3 regions of the Cronobacter muytjensii ATCC 51329 genome follow, and region 2 is predicted to be linked to each of the others. Evidence: predicted binding sites of a transcription regulator. Region 2 holds the regulator's gene; each other region holds the start of a gene.
What was found. The regulator LexA, encoded in region 2, represses DNA repair genes until DNA is damaged. The targets are predictions, from matches to a motif close to TNCTGTATGTACATACAGNA.

Region 1 (4,171 bases), 2.0 Mb from region 2:
CACGCCGTGCACCACGAACATAATGCCGAGACCCAGGTAAGAGGCGACCACAAAGCTGCCGAGCTTAATGATGTCCTGCAGGTTTGAGCTCGCCACCACTTTGGTCATCAACGCCAGAACGCCATACGGGGTCAGCTGCATCACCAGACGCACCAGCTTCATTACCCAGCTTTGCAGGGTGTCGATAGCCGCCAGCACGCGCTCGCCTTTTGGCGCGTCGTCTTTCAGCAGTTTCAGCGCCGCCACGCCCAGGAACGCCGCGAAAATCACCACGCTGATGATAGACGTCGGGCTCGCGCCGGTAAGATCGGCAAACGGGTTTTTCGGTACGAAGGAGAGCAGCAACTGCGGTACGGTGAGGTCGGCAACTTTACCGGCGTAGTTAGTCTGAATGGCGTTCAGACGCGCGGTTTCCGCGCTGCCCTGCACCAGACCTTCCGCCGTCAGGCCGAAGAGGTTTGTCACGAGCACGCCGACCAGGGCGGCGATAAGCGTCGTGAACAGCAGCGTGCCGATGGTCAGAACGCTGATTTTGCCCAGCGACGAGGCATTATGCAGACGCGCCACGGCGCTCAGGATCATCGCGAACACCAGCGGCATGACGATCATCTGCAGCAGTTGCACATAGCCGTTGCCGACAATGTTGAACCACTGGATAGAGGTTTTCAACGTCTCGCTGTCGGAGCCATAAATCGTGTGCAGCGCCAGCCCGAAGACCACGCCCATCGCCAGACCGAGCAGTACTTTTTTCGCCAGGCTCCACTGGGTGTGGCGCGTGCGCGCCAGCAACAGCAGCAGAACCACGAACGCGATAACGTTCGCTATCAGTGGAAGATTCATCCCCGTTCTCCTGATTTTTTTATAACCGGCATGGCCGAAATGGCATGCCTTTATGCCGCAAAGGGTATCAGAATCAAAAGAGAGGGCCTTATATCCAAATGGAATGGTTTATATCAAAACGCAATTTCAGTTTATTTACTGTTCCATCTGGTGATGAATAAAGCGGTTGAAGGTGTTCTGGAGCGAATTAATCGCAGCCGACGACCACTTCATCGCGCTGCTGTCGGTCATGCTCTGCGGCATCCAGACCGCCCAGACGAACAGCGCCATGCACAGCACCCGCTCCAGCTGATTGCCCTTTTGCGGATAGAGCAGCGGCAGGCGAAAACGCCAGCGGCACGGCCACAACAGCGGGACGCCGGCAGGCGTTATCATATCGGCGAGAATATGGCTCAGGTAGCCAAGCACCAGGCCCTGTAACGCGTCGGCAGGCAGGATCCAGGTTTCCGGCACTTTTAAGAGAAACAGCGTCAGCCCGCCGAAGACCGCCAGCAGGCTGTGCGTAAAACCCCGGTGCCCGAACATACGCGCCACGGGCTTTGAGATCCATTTTAGCCGCTGACCGAGAAACGACTTCGGGTGGTCGATATCCGGCAGCAGGCAGGTGAGAATGGCGGAAGGGATAATATGCCACCAGTCACCCTGCGCCAGCACAGGGGTCAACTCGGCATTTTTAGCAAATACCGCGCAGGCTATAGAAAAAAGCAGGTGGCCTTCCGCCGTCATGATAAAACCCTGTGACTGTCAATCTATCCAGTATAGGGTTTTTATACAGTAGAGAAAAGTGGTGACGGTGTAACACTTTGTCACCGCAGGCCCCGTGACGCCTCGTTTTGCGGCTAACGGGCGAGCCAGCCGCCGTCCACCGCCAGGGTGTAGCCGTTAACGTAATCGGACGCTGCCGAGGCGAGAAAAATCACCGGCCCCTGGAGATCCTCCGGTTTTCCCCAGCGTCCCGCCGGAATGCGCGCCAGAATTTCCTCATTACGGTCGGCATCTTCGCGCAGCGCCTGGGTGTTATTGGTTGCCATATACCCCGGCGCGATGCCGTTAACGTTAATCCCGTATGGCGCCCATTCGTTGGCGAGCAGGCGGGTGAGGCCAAGCACGCCGCTTTTCGATGCGGTGTAAGAAGGCACGCGGATGCCGCCCTGGAAAGAGAGCATTGAGGCGATATTAATGATTTTGCCGCCGCCACCCTGGGCGATGAACTGTTTCGCGACGGCCTGCGAGAGGAAAAATAGCGCTTTGAGATTGAGATCCATCACGTCATCCCAGTCCCGCTCGCTGAAATTCAGCGCGTCTTCGCGCCGGATAATCCCGGCGTTATTCACCAGAATATCGATCCGGCCGAGCGCGTCGAGCGTCTGCGTGACGAGCGCCTGCGGCGGCGCGCAGGCGAGATCCGCCTCGATGGCGACAAAGCGGCGGCCGAGCGCATGCACTTTGGCGGCGGTCTCAAGCGCCGGACTGCGGCTCACGCCCGCGATATCGCACCCGGCGGCGGCGAGCCCGAGCGCCATGCCCTGTCCCAGCCCGGTATTGCATCCGGTTACCATCGCCACTTTTCCGGCAAGCGAGAATTTATCCAGCATCTTCCGTTCCTCTTTGGCTCATCTACGCGCGCAGGGAGATCTCCCTTTCGCATTCACAGCAATGATAGGAGTCGGTGAACAAAAAGACAAAGCTGAATGAAACCCTGTTTTAAAAATATGACGGCGGGCGGTTTCTGGCGGGCATAAAGTGAAACCGCCGCCGGACGGCAGCGGTAAAAGAGGGTTAGCCAAGCAGATGCCAGGGTTCGAGTTCCGTCAGTGAATTGAGCCGCACGTTCGCCAGCGCCCAGCGCGCGTCGGCGCGGTTTTCTTCGGCGGGCACGACGATGGAGCGCATCCGCGCCGCTTTTGTGGCGATCATGCCGTTCACGGAGTCTTCCAGCGTCACGCAGCAGAGCGGATCGACGCCAAGCTTCGCCGCGGCGTCCAGATAAACCTGCGGGTGCGGCTTGCTGTAAGGCAGATGTTCGGCGGAGGCAAGCACGTCGAACTGCTCGCGCAGATCGAAAAGCGTGAGCACGCGCTCCAGCATATGCAGCGGCGAGGCGGAGGCGAGTCCCACTTTCAGCCCCTGCGCTTTACACAATGCAATGGCATCGGCCACGCCCGGCAGCAGCGGCCGTTTTTCTTCCACCAACGTTATCGCGCGGGTGATAATGCGCTGTGTCACTTCCGCAACCGACGGGCCGTTCCACGGCTGCTGCGCGAACCACAGCTCAACCACCAGATCAATGCGCAGCCCCAGCGTGTCGGGCAGCTCATGGCGGCGGGAGGTGTCGACGCCAAGCGTCGCCATCACTTCAAGCTCGGCCTGATCCCAGAGCGGCTCGGAATCGATCAGTAAACCATCCATATCAAAAATAGCGGCGAGGATCTGTCGCGGTGAAGACATCGTCTGTCACTCCTTATTTTTCGCGGGAAAGGATAATCAATAGCCGGAAAAGCGCGTTATGGCTACCGCTTTCCTGTCACGCGCCGGAAAGTTCAGGCGAAAAGGCGCCTCACGGGGTAAACTTAGGCGAATCTGTCGCGTCGCTATCAAGGGGAAAGCATGACGTATCAACAAGCTGGACGCATTGGTGTCTTAAAACGCATCGCCGGATGGGTGATTTTTATTCCTGCCACGCTCTCGACGATTATCTCCGTACTGAAGTTTATGTATGAGCACAGCGAAAAGCAGCCGGGTATTAACGCCGTGATGCTGGATTTCGCGCATGTGATGATAGAGATGGTGCGTTTTAACACGCCGTTCCTGAATTTCTTCTGGTACAACTCGCCGCAGCCCGATTTCGCGCGTCACGCCAATATCGGTTTCTGGGTTATCTATATTCTGATTTTTGTTGGTCTGGCGTTACAGGCGTCCGGCGCGCGGATGTGCCGTCAGGCGCGTTTTCTGCGCGAACATATCGAAGACAGCCTGATTCTTGAGCGCGCCAAAGGCGACGACGGCCTGAGCCGCGAGGCGCTGGAGTCGCGCGTTGTGGTGCCGCGCCACACGATTTTCCTGCAAATTTTCCCGCTGTATGTCCTGCCGGTGATTGTGCTGGTGTTGGGCTATCTGTTTTTCTCCCTTCTCGGGTTCCTGTAAGAGCTTACGCGCGCCGCGGCGCGCGTCTTTTATACTCCCACGACCTGTGTTAGCGCCTTTTGCGCGGCGACCAGATGCTGGCCGCCGAAGAGCGTCGCGCGGTTGAGCAGGGTGTAGAGCTGATAGAGCGGCTGGCGCTCCAGAAAACCGGCGGGCAGCGGCATCACTGACTGATAGCCGTCGTAAA
Region 2 (4,171 bases):
TTCCATCAACGCGACGGCATTCTGCTGGGCTTTCTCATGCGAGATTTTTTTAGTACGCGCTTCATCTTCCACCGCGCGGGCGATGGCTTTTGAAGAGAGCAGCTTGTTAAAGAGATCCTGGCGCGCCGGCAGGCGTGGGCCGACGGCGGCGAGGCGCTGGCGAGCGAAATGCATACGCGCCACGCGGGCCAGCTTCTGGGCGATACGTTTGTCGGTGCCGTGCTCCGTCGCCATGCGACGCAGCGACACGGGCGGCGAGAAACGGACAAAGCTGTCGCGACCAAGCCAGGAGACCGCGAAGAATTTCTGGATGCCGTTCAGCATGCGCAGCGGCGGGTTTTCCACGCCTTTTTCACGGCCCGGCGCACGGCCAAACATCACAGAGACCGGCACCATCTGAACGTCGAGATCCGGGTTGTTGCGGTGCAGGTCGAGATAGTTGTGGAACAGCTTGATCGACTCTTCTTTCGGCGTGTAATAAGTGAACACGCGGGGGCCGCCGTGGATAAACACATAGCGCGGCAGTTCAGTGCCGTCGATAACCAGCGGCTCCAGAGGATCTGGCAGATCGTGCGCCAGGCACTGGGCACGCAGCGTCAGGAGATCCGCCTTCGAGTTATACGGCAGCACATACATGATGGGGCGTGAAGTATCGAGCCCAAGTTCGGGGCAGGGTGCCGCCGGGATGGACTTGCTTTTTACCAGCACGCTTAATGGTAAATTAAGTAATTTGTAGTAAATTCGTGGCCAACCGGACATAAACGATGTAAAGCCTCTGGTTAATAATGCAATTGCGGCGCAAGAATATCAGAAACTCCGTAGAATTTCTGTGGTGCTTCTTTATCGAAGCGCATTAGCATTGACGCCTGAATTTAAAAAAGGTTTCTTGTCATGGCCAATAACACCACGGGGTTAACCCGAATTATTAAAGCAGCAGGCTATTCCTGGAAGGGATTGCGCGCTGCCTGGAAAAATGAAGCTGCGTTTCGCCAGGAGGCGGTCGCCGTTATTGCAGCAATTATTATCGCTTGCTGGCTGGACGTCGACCCGATGACCCGTTTGTTCCTTATTAGCTCCGTTATGCTGGTGATGATCGTTGAGATCCTTAACAGCGCCATCGAAGCGGTGGTGGATCGCATTGGCCCTGAATTTCATGAACTTTCGGGGCGCGCCAAGGACATGGGGTCCGCCGCGGTACTGCTGTCGATTATCCTCGCGCTGGTCGTGTGGGTCACGCTGCTCTGGCAGCATTTGCGATAAGTTTTCCAGAAATTGCTAAAGAAGCGCTTTTTTAACCGGTTATGGTTTTAAAATCGCCTTTAGCTGTATATACTCACAGCATCACTGTATATGCACCCAGGGGGCGGAATGAAAGCATTAACTACCAGGCAACAAGAGGTGTTTGATCTCATTCGGGATCACATCAGCCAGACCGGCATGCCGCCTACGCGCGCGGAGATTGCGCAACGTCTGGGTTTCCGTTCGCCTAACGCGGCGGAAGAGCATCTTAAAGCGCTGGCGCGCAAAGGGGTGCTTGAGATTGTTTCCGGCGCGTCGCGCGGTATTCGTCTGCTGCAGGAAGAAGAAAACGGTCTGCCGCTGGTGGGGCGTGTCGCGGCGGGCGAGCCGCTGCTGGCGCAGCAGCATATCGAAGGCCACTATCAGGTTGACCCGGGCCTGTTTAAGCCGAATGCGGATTTCCTGCTGCGCGTAAGCGGGATGTCGATGAAAGATATCGGAATTATGGACGGCGATCTGTTAGCAGTTCATAAAACGCAGGATGTGCGCAACGGCCAGGTCGTTGTGGCGCGCATTGACGATGAAGTAACGGTAAAGCGCCTGAAAAAACAGGGCAATGTCGTTGAGCTGCTGCCAGAAAATAACGAGTTCAAACCTATCGTTGTCGATCTGCGCGAGCACAACTTCTCTATCGAAGGCCTGGCGGTCGGCGTTATTCGCAACGGCGAGTGGCTCTGACAGCTTTCCCGGCTTCGTAACGCTTCATTACCGTAACTGGCCCGCCCCGGTTACGGTAATGACTCTCCTGCTCCGCTAATTTTATACACGGTTTTCTTCGCGTAACGGCATCGGAACGCCATATGCCTTTTCTGACCTCTACCGACAAAGCCCTCTGGCGCCTCGCGCTGCCAATGATATTCTCCAATATCACTGTGCCCTTGCTCGGGCTGGTGGATACCGCGGTAATCGGCCATCTCGACAGCCCCGTTTATCTGGGCGGCGTCGCGGTCGGCGCGACCGCCACCAGTTTTCTCTTTATGCTGCTGCTCTTTTTGCGCATGAGCACCACCGGCCTTACCGCACAGGCGTTCGGCGCGCGCGATCCGGCGGCGCTGGCCCGCGCGCTGGTGCAGCCAATGGCGCTGGCGCTTCTCGCAGGTACGCTGATTATCGCGCTACGCGAGCCGCTGATTGCTCTGGCGCTACATATCACAGGCGGTAGCGACGCCGTGCTGACGCAGGCACGACGATTTCTGGAGATTCGCTGGCTGAGCGCGCCCGCGTCGCTGGCGAACCTGGTTTTGCTGGGATGGCTGCTTGGCGTGCAGTACGCAAGAGCGCCAGTCATTCTGCTCGTCGTCGGCAACCTGCTTAATATCGCGCTCGATCTCTGGTTTGTGATGGGGCTTGGCCTGAACGTGCAGGGCGCAGCGCTCGCGACCGCCATCGCAGAGTACGCGACGCTTGGCATCGGGCTGATAATGGCAGTCCGTGTGCTGCGCCTGCGTGGTATTACGCTCGCGATGCTGAAAACCGCCTGGCGCGGCGGCATCGGCAGGCTACTGGCGCTGAACCGGGATATCATGCTGCGCTCGCTGCTGCTGCAACTCTGTTTCGCGTCTGTTACCGTTTTCGGCGCGCGGCTCGGCAGCGATATTGTTGCCGTTAACGCGCTCCTGATGACCTTGCTCACGTTCACTGCCTATGCGCTCGACGGGTTCGCCTACGCAGTGGAAGCCCATGCCGGGCAGGCGTTTGGCGCAAAGGATAAATCGCAGCTGCACAGCGTCTGGCGCGCGGCGTGCCGACAGGCTGGAATGGTGGCGCTCGCGTTTGCGTTGATGTACGCCATCGCGGGGCAGCAGATCGTGTCGCTGTTAACCTCTCTGCCTTCGCTGCAGGCGCTGGCGCAACCCTATCTCTTCTGGCAGGTGATCCTGCCTGTTGTCGGCGTCTGGTGTTATCTGCTGGACGGGATGTTTATCGGCGCGACGCGCGGGGCGGAGATGCGCAACAGTATGGCTGTCGCGGCGCTGGGGTTTGGCCTCACGCTGCTGACGCTCCCGAGTCTCGGCAACCACGGGCTGTGGCTGGCGCTCACCGTTTTTCTGGCGCTGCGCGGACTGTCGCTCGGCTATTTATGGCGTCGCGGCCGCCTGCTGCACTAAGCTTTTCCGCTACGATAACGCTGACGTGACAACCGATAGATTATCCGTGTCAGCGCTTCGTTATGGTTAAAGATTCTGAATATCCCGCCACGGTTAAAATTGACGTCTAAAATAAGTAGTACGTTCAGCAAATGATGAAGACAACTCTGGCTGAGCCCCCACAGGAAAACCTGTGAGACTGATTCACTACCGAATGTTAAAGGAGACGTCTATGAACAGAGATGAAGCTGGCGGTAACTGGAAACAGTTTAAAGGTAAAGTGAAAGAACAATGGGGTAAATTAACCGACGATGATATGACTATCATCGAAGGGAAACGTGACCAGCTGGTAGGTAAAATCCAGGAACGTTACGGTTACGCGAAAGATGAAGCCGACAAGGAAGTGACTGACTGGGAATCTCGCCACGATTACCGCTGGTAATCGGCTGGCTACCACCTCAACGGTATTATTTCCCTGAGGCTGCCCTGCCCACCGGTACAAGGATGTACCACCCGCCTGGTTTAACGCGCTTTCTTTTTCACTGTAATGCTGTGGTCATGCCCGCATTGCCCCTGATGGCGACACGCTTCCACTTCCGCGCAGGCCGCGCAAAGACCATGTGCTTCGATAACATTATGGCGCAGCGCAAAGCCCATTTTTGCCGCAAGCGCATGCATAATATCTTCCACCCCTTCTGCCGCTTCTTCTTTCACCACGCCGCAACGCCCACAGATAAACATCGCTGAAGTATGCGCCGGGTTGTCGAACAGATGACACAGCACGT
Region 3 (4,171 bases), 790 kb from region 2:
CACCCGCGGACAGAGCCTGAAAACGCTCTCGCTCTATATGCTGGTGGGCGCGCTGCAGCTGGGCGTGATGTACCTGTTCAGCTTCCGGGCATACCTCTACCTGACGGTGTCAGAATTCCTGCTGTTCACTGTCCTGACGCCGCTCTATATCACGCTGATTTACGATCTGCTGAGCCGTCGCCCGCTGCGCTGGGGCTACGCGTTAAGCGCGGGGCTTGCGGTCATCGGAGCGGCGATTATCCGCTATGACAAAGTGAGCGATCATTTCTGGACCGGGCTGATGCTGGTGCAGCTGGCGAATATCAGTTTCGCCATTGGGATGGTGGGCTATAAGCGGCTGATGGAAACGCACCCGATGCCGCAGCACAGCGCGTTTTCGTGGTTCTATCTCGGGGCATTCCTGGTAGCGGTCGTCGCCTGGTTCGCGCTCGGCAACCCGCAGAAGCTGCCAACCACGAATTTGCAGTGGGGCATTCTGGTGTGGCTGGGCGTCGCGGCGTCCGGGCTGGGGTATTTCATGTGGAACTATGGCGCCACGCAGGTGGACGCCGGCACGCTCGGCATTATGAATAACGTGCATGTGCCCGCCGGGCTGCTGGTCAATCTCGCCATCTGGCAGGAGCAGCCCCACTGGCCGAGCTTCATCATTGGGGGAGCGGTGATAATGGCTTCTCTGTGGGTCCACCGACGCTGGGTCGCGCCGCGCTCCGCACAAACGGCAGCGAATCACAGGCGTGCTGACGCGCCTGCTGAATAAACGCCTCCGTTACCGGCTGGCGCTGCTCGCCATCGCGCACCGCAGCGTACAGCCGGCTCCATAACCCGTCGCCAAGCGCGCGCGTTACCACCAGCCCCTGCCGCTCGAAATTTTCCACAACCCAGTGCGGCAGCGCGGCGATGCCCATGCGCGCCGACACCATCTGGATCAGCAGCAGCGTGTTATCAACGCTTTTCAGCGTCGGGCTGACCCCCGCAGGCTGTAAAAAGTGTCGCCAGACGTCAAGGCGACTGCGCTGTACCGGGTAGATAAGCAGCGTCTCGCTGGCGAAATCCTCCGGCGTCACCTGCGCTTTGGTCGCCAGCGGATGATCCGGCGCCACCACAAGGCGCACTTCAAAATCAAACATCGGCGAATAGTGCAGGCCGCTGCGCGGCAGAATGTCCGAGGTCAGCACCAGATCAAGTTCGTCCTGCTGCAACGCAGGTTGCGGATCAAACGTCACGCCTGATTTGAAATCCATCTCCACCTGCGGCCAGCGCTGGCGAAACGCCTCCAGCGCCGGCGCCAGCCACTGAATGCAGCTGTGGCACTCAATCGCGATGCGCAGCCGGGTCTGCTGCGGTTCGTTGCACGCCTGCAACGCGCGGCTAATCTGCGGCAGCACCTGGGCTGCGAGCTGCAACAGAATCTCGCCCTGCGGCGTAAAGCGCAGCGGCTGGCTTTTACGCACGAACAGCCGGAAGCCAAGACGCTGCTCCAGATCGCTGAACTGGTGTGAAAGAGCCGATTGGGTCTGATGCAGCGAGGCCGCCGCCGCCGCCAGCGAGCCGCAATTGCGCAGCGCCTGGAGCGTTCGCAGGTGTTTTATCTCGATCATGAAAGTCCTTCACTTGGCCATGAACATTTTGCGCTTGAGGAATATACAGTAACTGCCAATTATGGATGTGTAAACATCTGGACGTCCAAACTCGTCATAATTTGACTTGCAGATGCGTTGGCTTTCCTCGCTCGCCCCAGTCACTTACTGAAGTAAGCTCCTGGGAACTCGCTGCGTCGCCGCCTTTCTGCGAGCCGAATTATTTAGAGTTAGCCCCTTCGGAGGCGGATCCGAAATACGTACGGATTAATTAAATAAGACGAACAGATTCATTTTCTGAAACTCGCGGCTACGCGGATCCATCTTCAAGAGAGGCAGAACATCATGACTATCCATAATCACACCCTCGGTTTTCCCCGCGTCGGCCTGCGTCGCGAACTGAAAAAAGCGCAAGAAAGCTATTGGGCGGGCAAGAGCACGCGTGAAGAATTACTGGCGGTGGGCCGCGAGCTACGCGCACGCCACTGGGAGCAACAAAAAGCGGCGGGGATCGATCTGCTGCCGGTGGGCGATTTCGCCTGGTACGATCATGTGCTGACCACCAGCCTGCTGCTCGGCAACGTCCCGGCACGCCACCAGAACGCCGACGGCACGGTCGATATCGACACGCTATTCCGTATCGGTCGCGGCCGCGCGCCAACGGGCGAGCCCGCAGCGGCCGCTGAAATGACCAAATGGTTTAACACCAACTACCACTACATGGTGCCGGAATTCACCAAAGGCCAGCAGTTTGCGCTGACCTGGACGCAACTGCTGGACGAAGTGGACGAAGCGCTGGCGCTCGGCCACCACGTCAAACCAGTGCTGCTTGGCCCGGTTACTTATCTGTGGCTTGGCAAAGTGAAGGGGGAGCAATTTGATCGCCTCTCGCTGCTGAACGATATTCTGCCGGTCTACCAGCGGGTATTGGCGGAGCTTGCGAAGCGCGGCATCCAGTGGGTGCAGATAGACGAACCGGCGCTGGTGCTGGAGCTGCCGCAGGCGTGGCTCGACGCGTTCAAACCGGCCTACGACGCCCTGCAGGGCCAGACCAAACTGCTGCTGACCACCTATTTTGAAGGCGTGACCGACAATCTCGATACCATCACCGCGCTGCCGGTGCAGGGGCTGCATGTCGACCTGGTGCATGGTCATGACGACGTGAACGAACTGCATCGTCGCCTGCCGCAGGAGTGGCTGCTCTCGGCGGGCGTGATTAACGGGCGTAACGTCTGGCGCGCCGATCTCAGCGAGAAATATGCGCAGCTGAAGGCGGTCGCCGGGCAGCGCGAGCTCTGGGTCGGCTCTTCCTGCTCGCTGCTGCACAGCCCGATTGATCTCAGTGTCGAGACCCGTCTGGATGCCGAGGTGAAAAGCTGGTTCGCCTTCGCGCTGCAAAAATGTGAGGAGCTGGCGCTGCTGCGTGACGCGCTGAACAGCGGCGATACGGCAAAAATCGACCAGTGGAGCGCGCCGATCCAGGCCCGTAAACACTCGGCCCGCGTGCATAACCCGGCGGTAGAGCAGCGCCTTCAGGCGATTACGCCGCAGGACAGCCAGCGCGCCCATGCGTACCCGGTGCGTGCCGAAGCGCAGCGTGCCCGCTTTAATCTGCCGGCCTGGCCGACCACGACGATAGGCTCCTTCCCGCAGACGACGGAAATCCGCGGCCTGCGTCTGGATTTCAAAAAAGGTAATCTGGATGCGGCAAACTACCGTACCGGCATCGCGGAACATATTAAACAGGCGATCGTCGAGCAGGAGCGTCTGGGCCTTGACGTGCTGGTACATGGCGAAGCCGAGCGTAACGACATGGTGGAGTATTTCGGCGAACATCTTGATGGCTTTGTCTTTACCCAAAACGGCTGGGTACAGAGCTACGGCTCCCGCTGCGTGAAGCCGCCGGTGGTAATTGGCGACATCAGCCGTCCGGCGCCGATTACGGTGGAGTGGGCGAAATACGCGCAGTCGCTGACCGACAAACCGGTGAAAGGGATGCTGACCGGCCCGGTGACGATCCTGTGCTGGTCGTTCCCGCGTGAGGATGTCTCCCGTGAAACCATCGCGAAACAGATTGCGCTGGCGCTGCGCGATGAAGTGGCGGATCTCGAAGCGGCGGGCATCGGCATTATTCAGATTGACGAACCGGCGTTGCGCGAAGGGTTGCCGCTCAAGCGCAGCGACTGGGACGCGTATCTCGCCTGGGGCGTGGAGGCGTTTCGCCTGAACGCGGCCGTCGCGAAGGATGATACCCAGATCCACACCCACATGTGTTATTGCGAGTTTAACGACATCATGGACTCCATCGCCGCGCTGGATGCGGACGTCATCACCATCGAAACGTCACGTTCGGATATGGAGCTGCTGGAGTCGTTCGAAGAGTTTGAATACCCGAACGAAATCGGGCCGGGCGTTTACGATATTCATTCGCCGAACGTGCCGGATGTGGCGTGGATCGAAGCGCTGCTGAAAAAAGCCGCGCAGCGTATTCCGCAGGAGCGGCTGTGGGTGAACCCGGATTGTGGTCTGAAAACCCGTGGCTGGCCGGAGACCCGCGCGGCCCTCGCCAATATGGTGAAAGCGGCGCAGAACCT

Region 1: AFK63_RS10105 (metal-dependent hydrolase) is a predicted target of LexA. The motif match lies at 1,580-1,599, and genes of this name have one in related genera.
Region 3: metR (HTH-type transcriptional regulator MetR) is a predicted target of LexA. The motif match lies at 1,630-1,649, and genes of this name have one in related genera.

The regions. Positions count from the first base shown of each region.
Region 1 covers NZ_CP012268.1:2,181,906-2,186,076, reverse strand. Annotated here, with positions in the region: gene AFK63_RS10110 (L-cystine transporter) at 1-840, opposite strand, end outside; gene AFK63_RS10105 (metal-dependent hydrolase) at 976-1,566, opposite strand; gene kduD (2-dehydro-3-deoxy-D-gluconate 5-dehydrogenase KduD) at 1,680-2,435, opposite strand; gene hxpB (hexitol phosphatase HxpB) at 2,620-3,288, opposite strand; gene AFK63_RS10090 (YniB family protein) at 3,448-3,984, shown strand; gene AFK63_RS10085 (fructosamine kinase family protein) at 4,014-4,171, opposite strand, start outside.
Region 2 covers NZ_CP012268.1:147,159-151,329, forward strand. Annotated here, with positions in the region: gene plsB (glycerol-3-phosphate 1-O-acyltransferase PlsB) at 1-759, opposite strand, end outside; gene AFK63_RS00780 (diacylglycerol kinase) at 892-1,260, shown strand; gene lexA (transcriptional repressor LexA) at 1,369-1,977, shown strand; gene dinF (MATE family efflux transporter DinF) at 2,100-3,407, shown strand; gene AFK63_RS00795 (CsbD family protein) at 3,619-3,828, shown strand; gene zur (zinc uptake transcriptional repressor Zur) at 3,909-4,171, opposite strand, start outside.
Region 3 covers NZ_CP012268.1:3,724,984-3,729,154, reverse strand. Annotated here, with positions in the region: gene AFK63_RS17155 (carboxylate/amino acid/amine transporter) at 1-757, shown strand, start outside; gene metR (HTH-type transcriptional regulator MetR) at 645-1,598, opposite strand; gene metE (5-methyltetrahydropteroyltriglutamate--homocysteine S-methyltransferase) at 1,923-4,171, shown strand, end outside.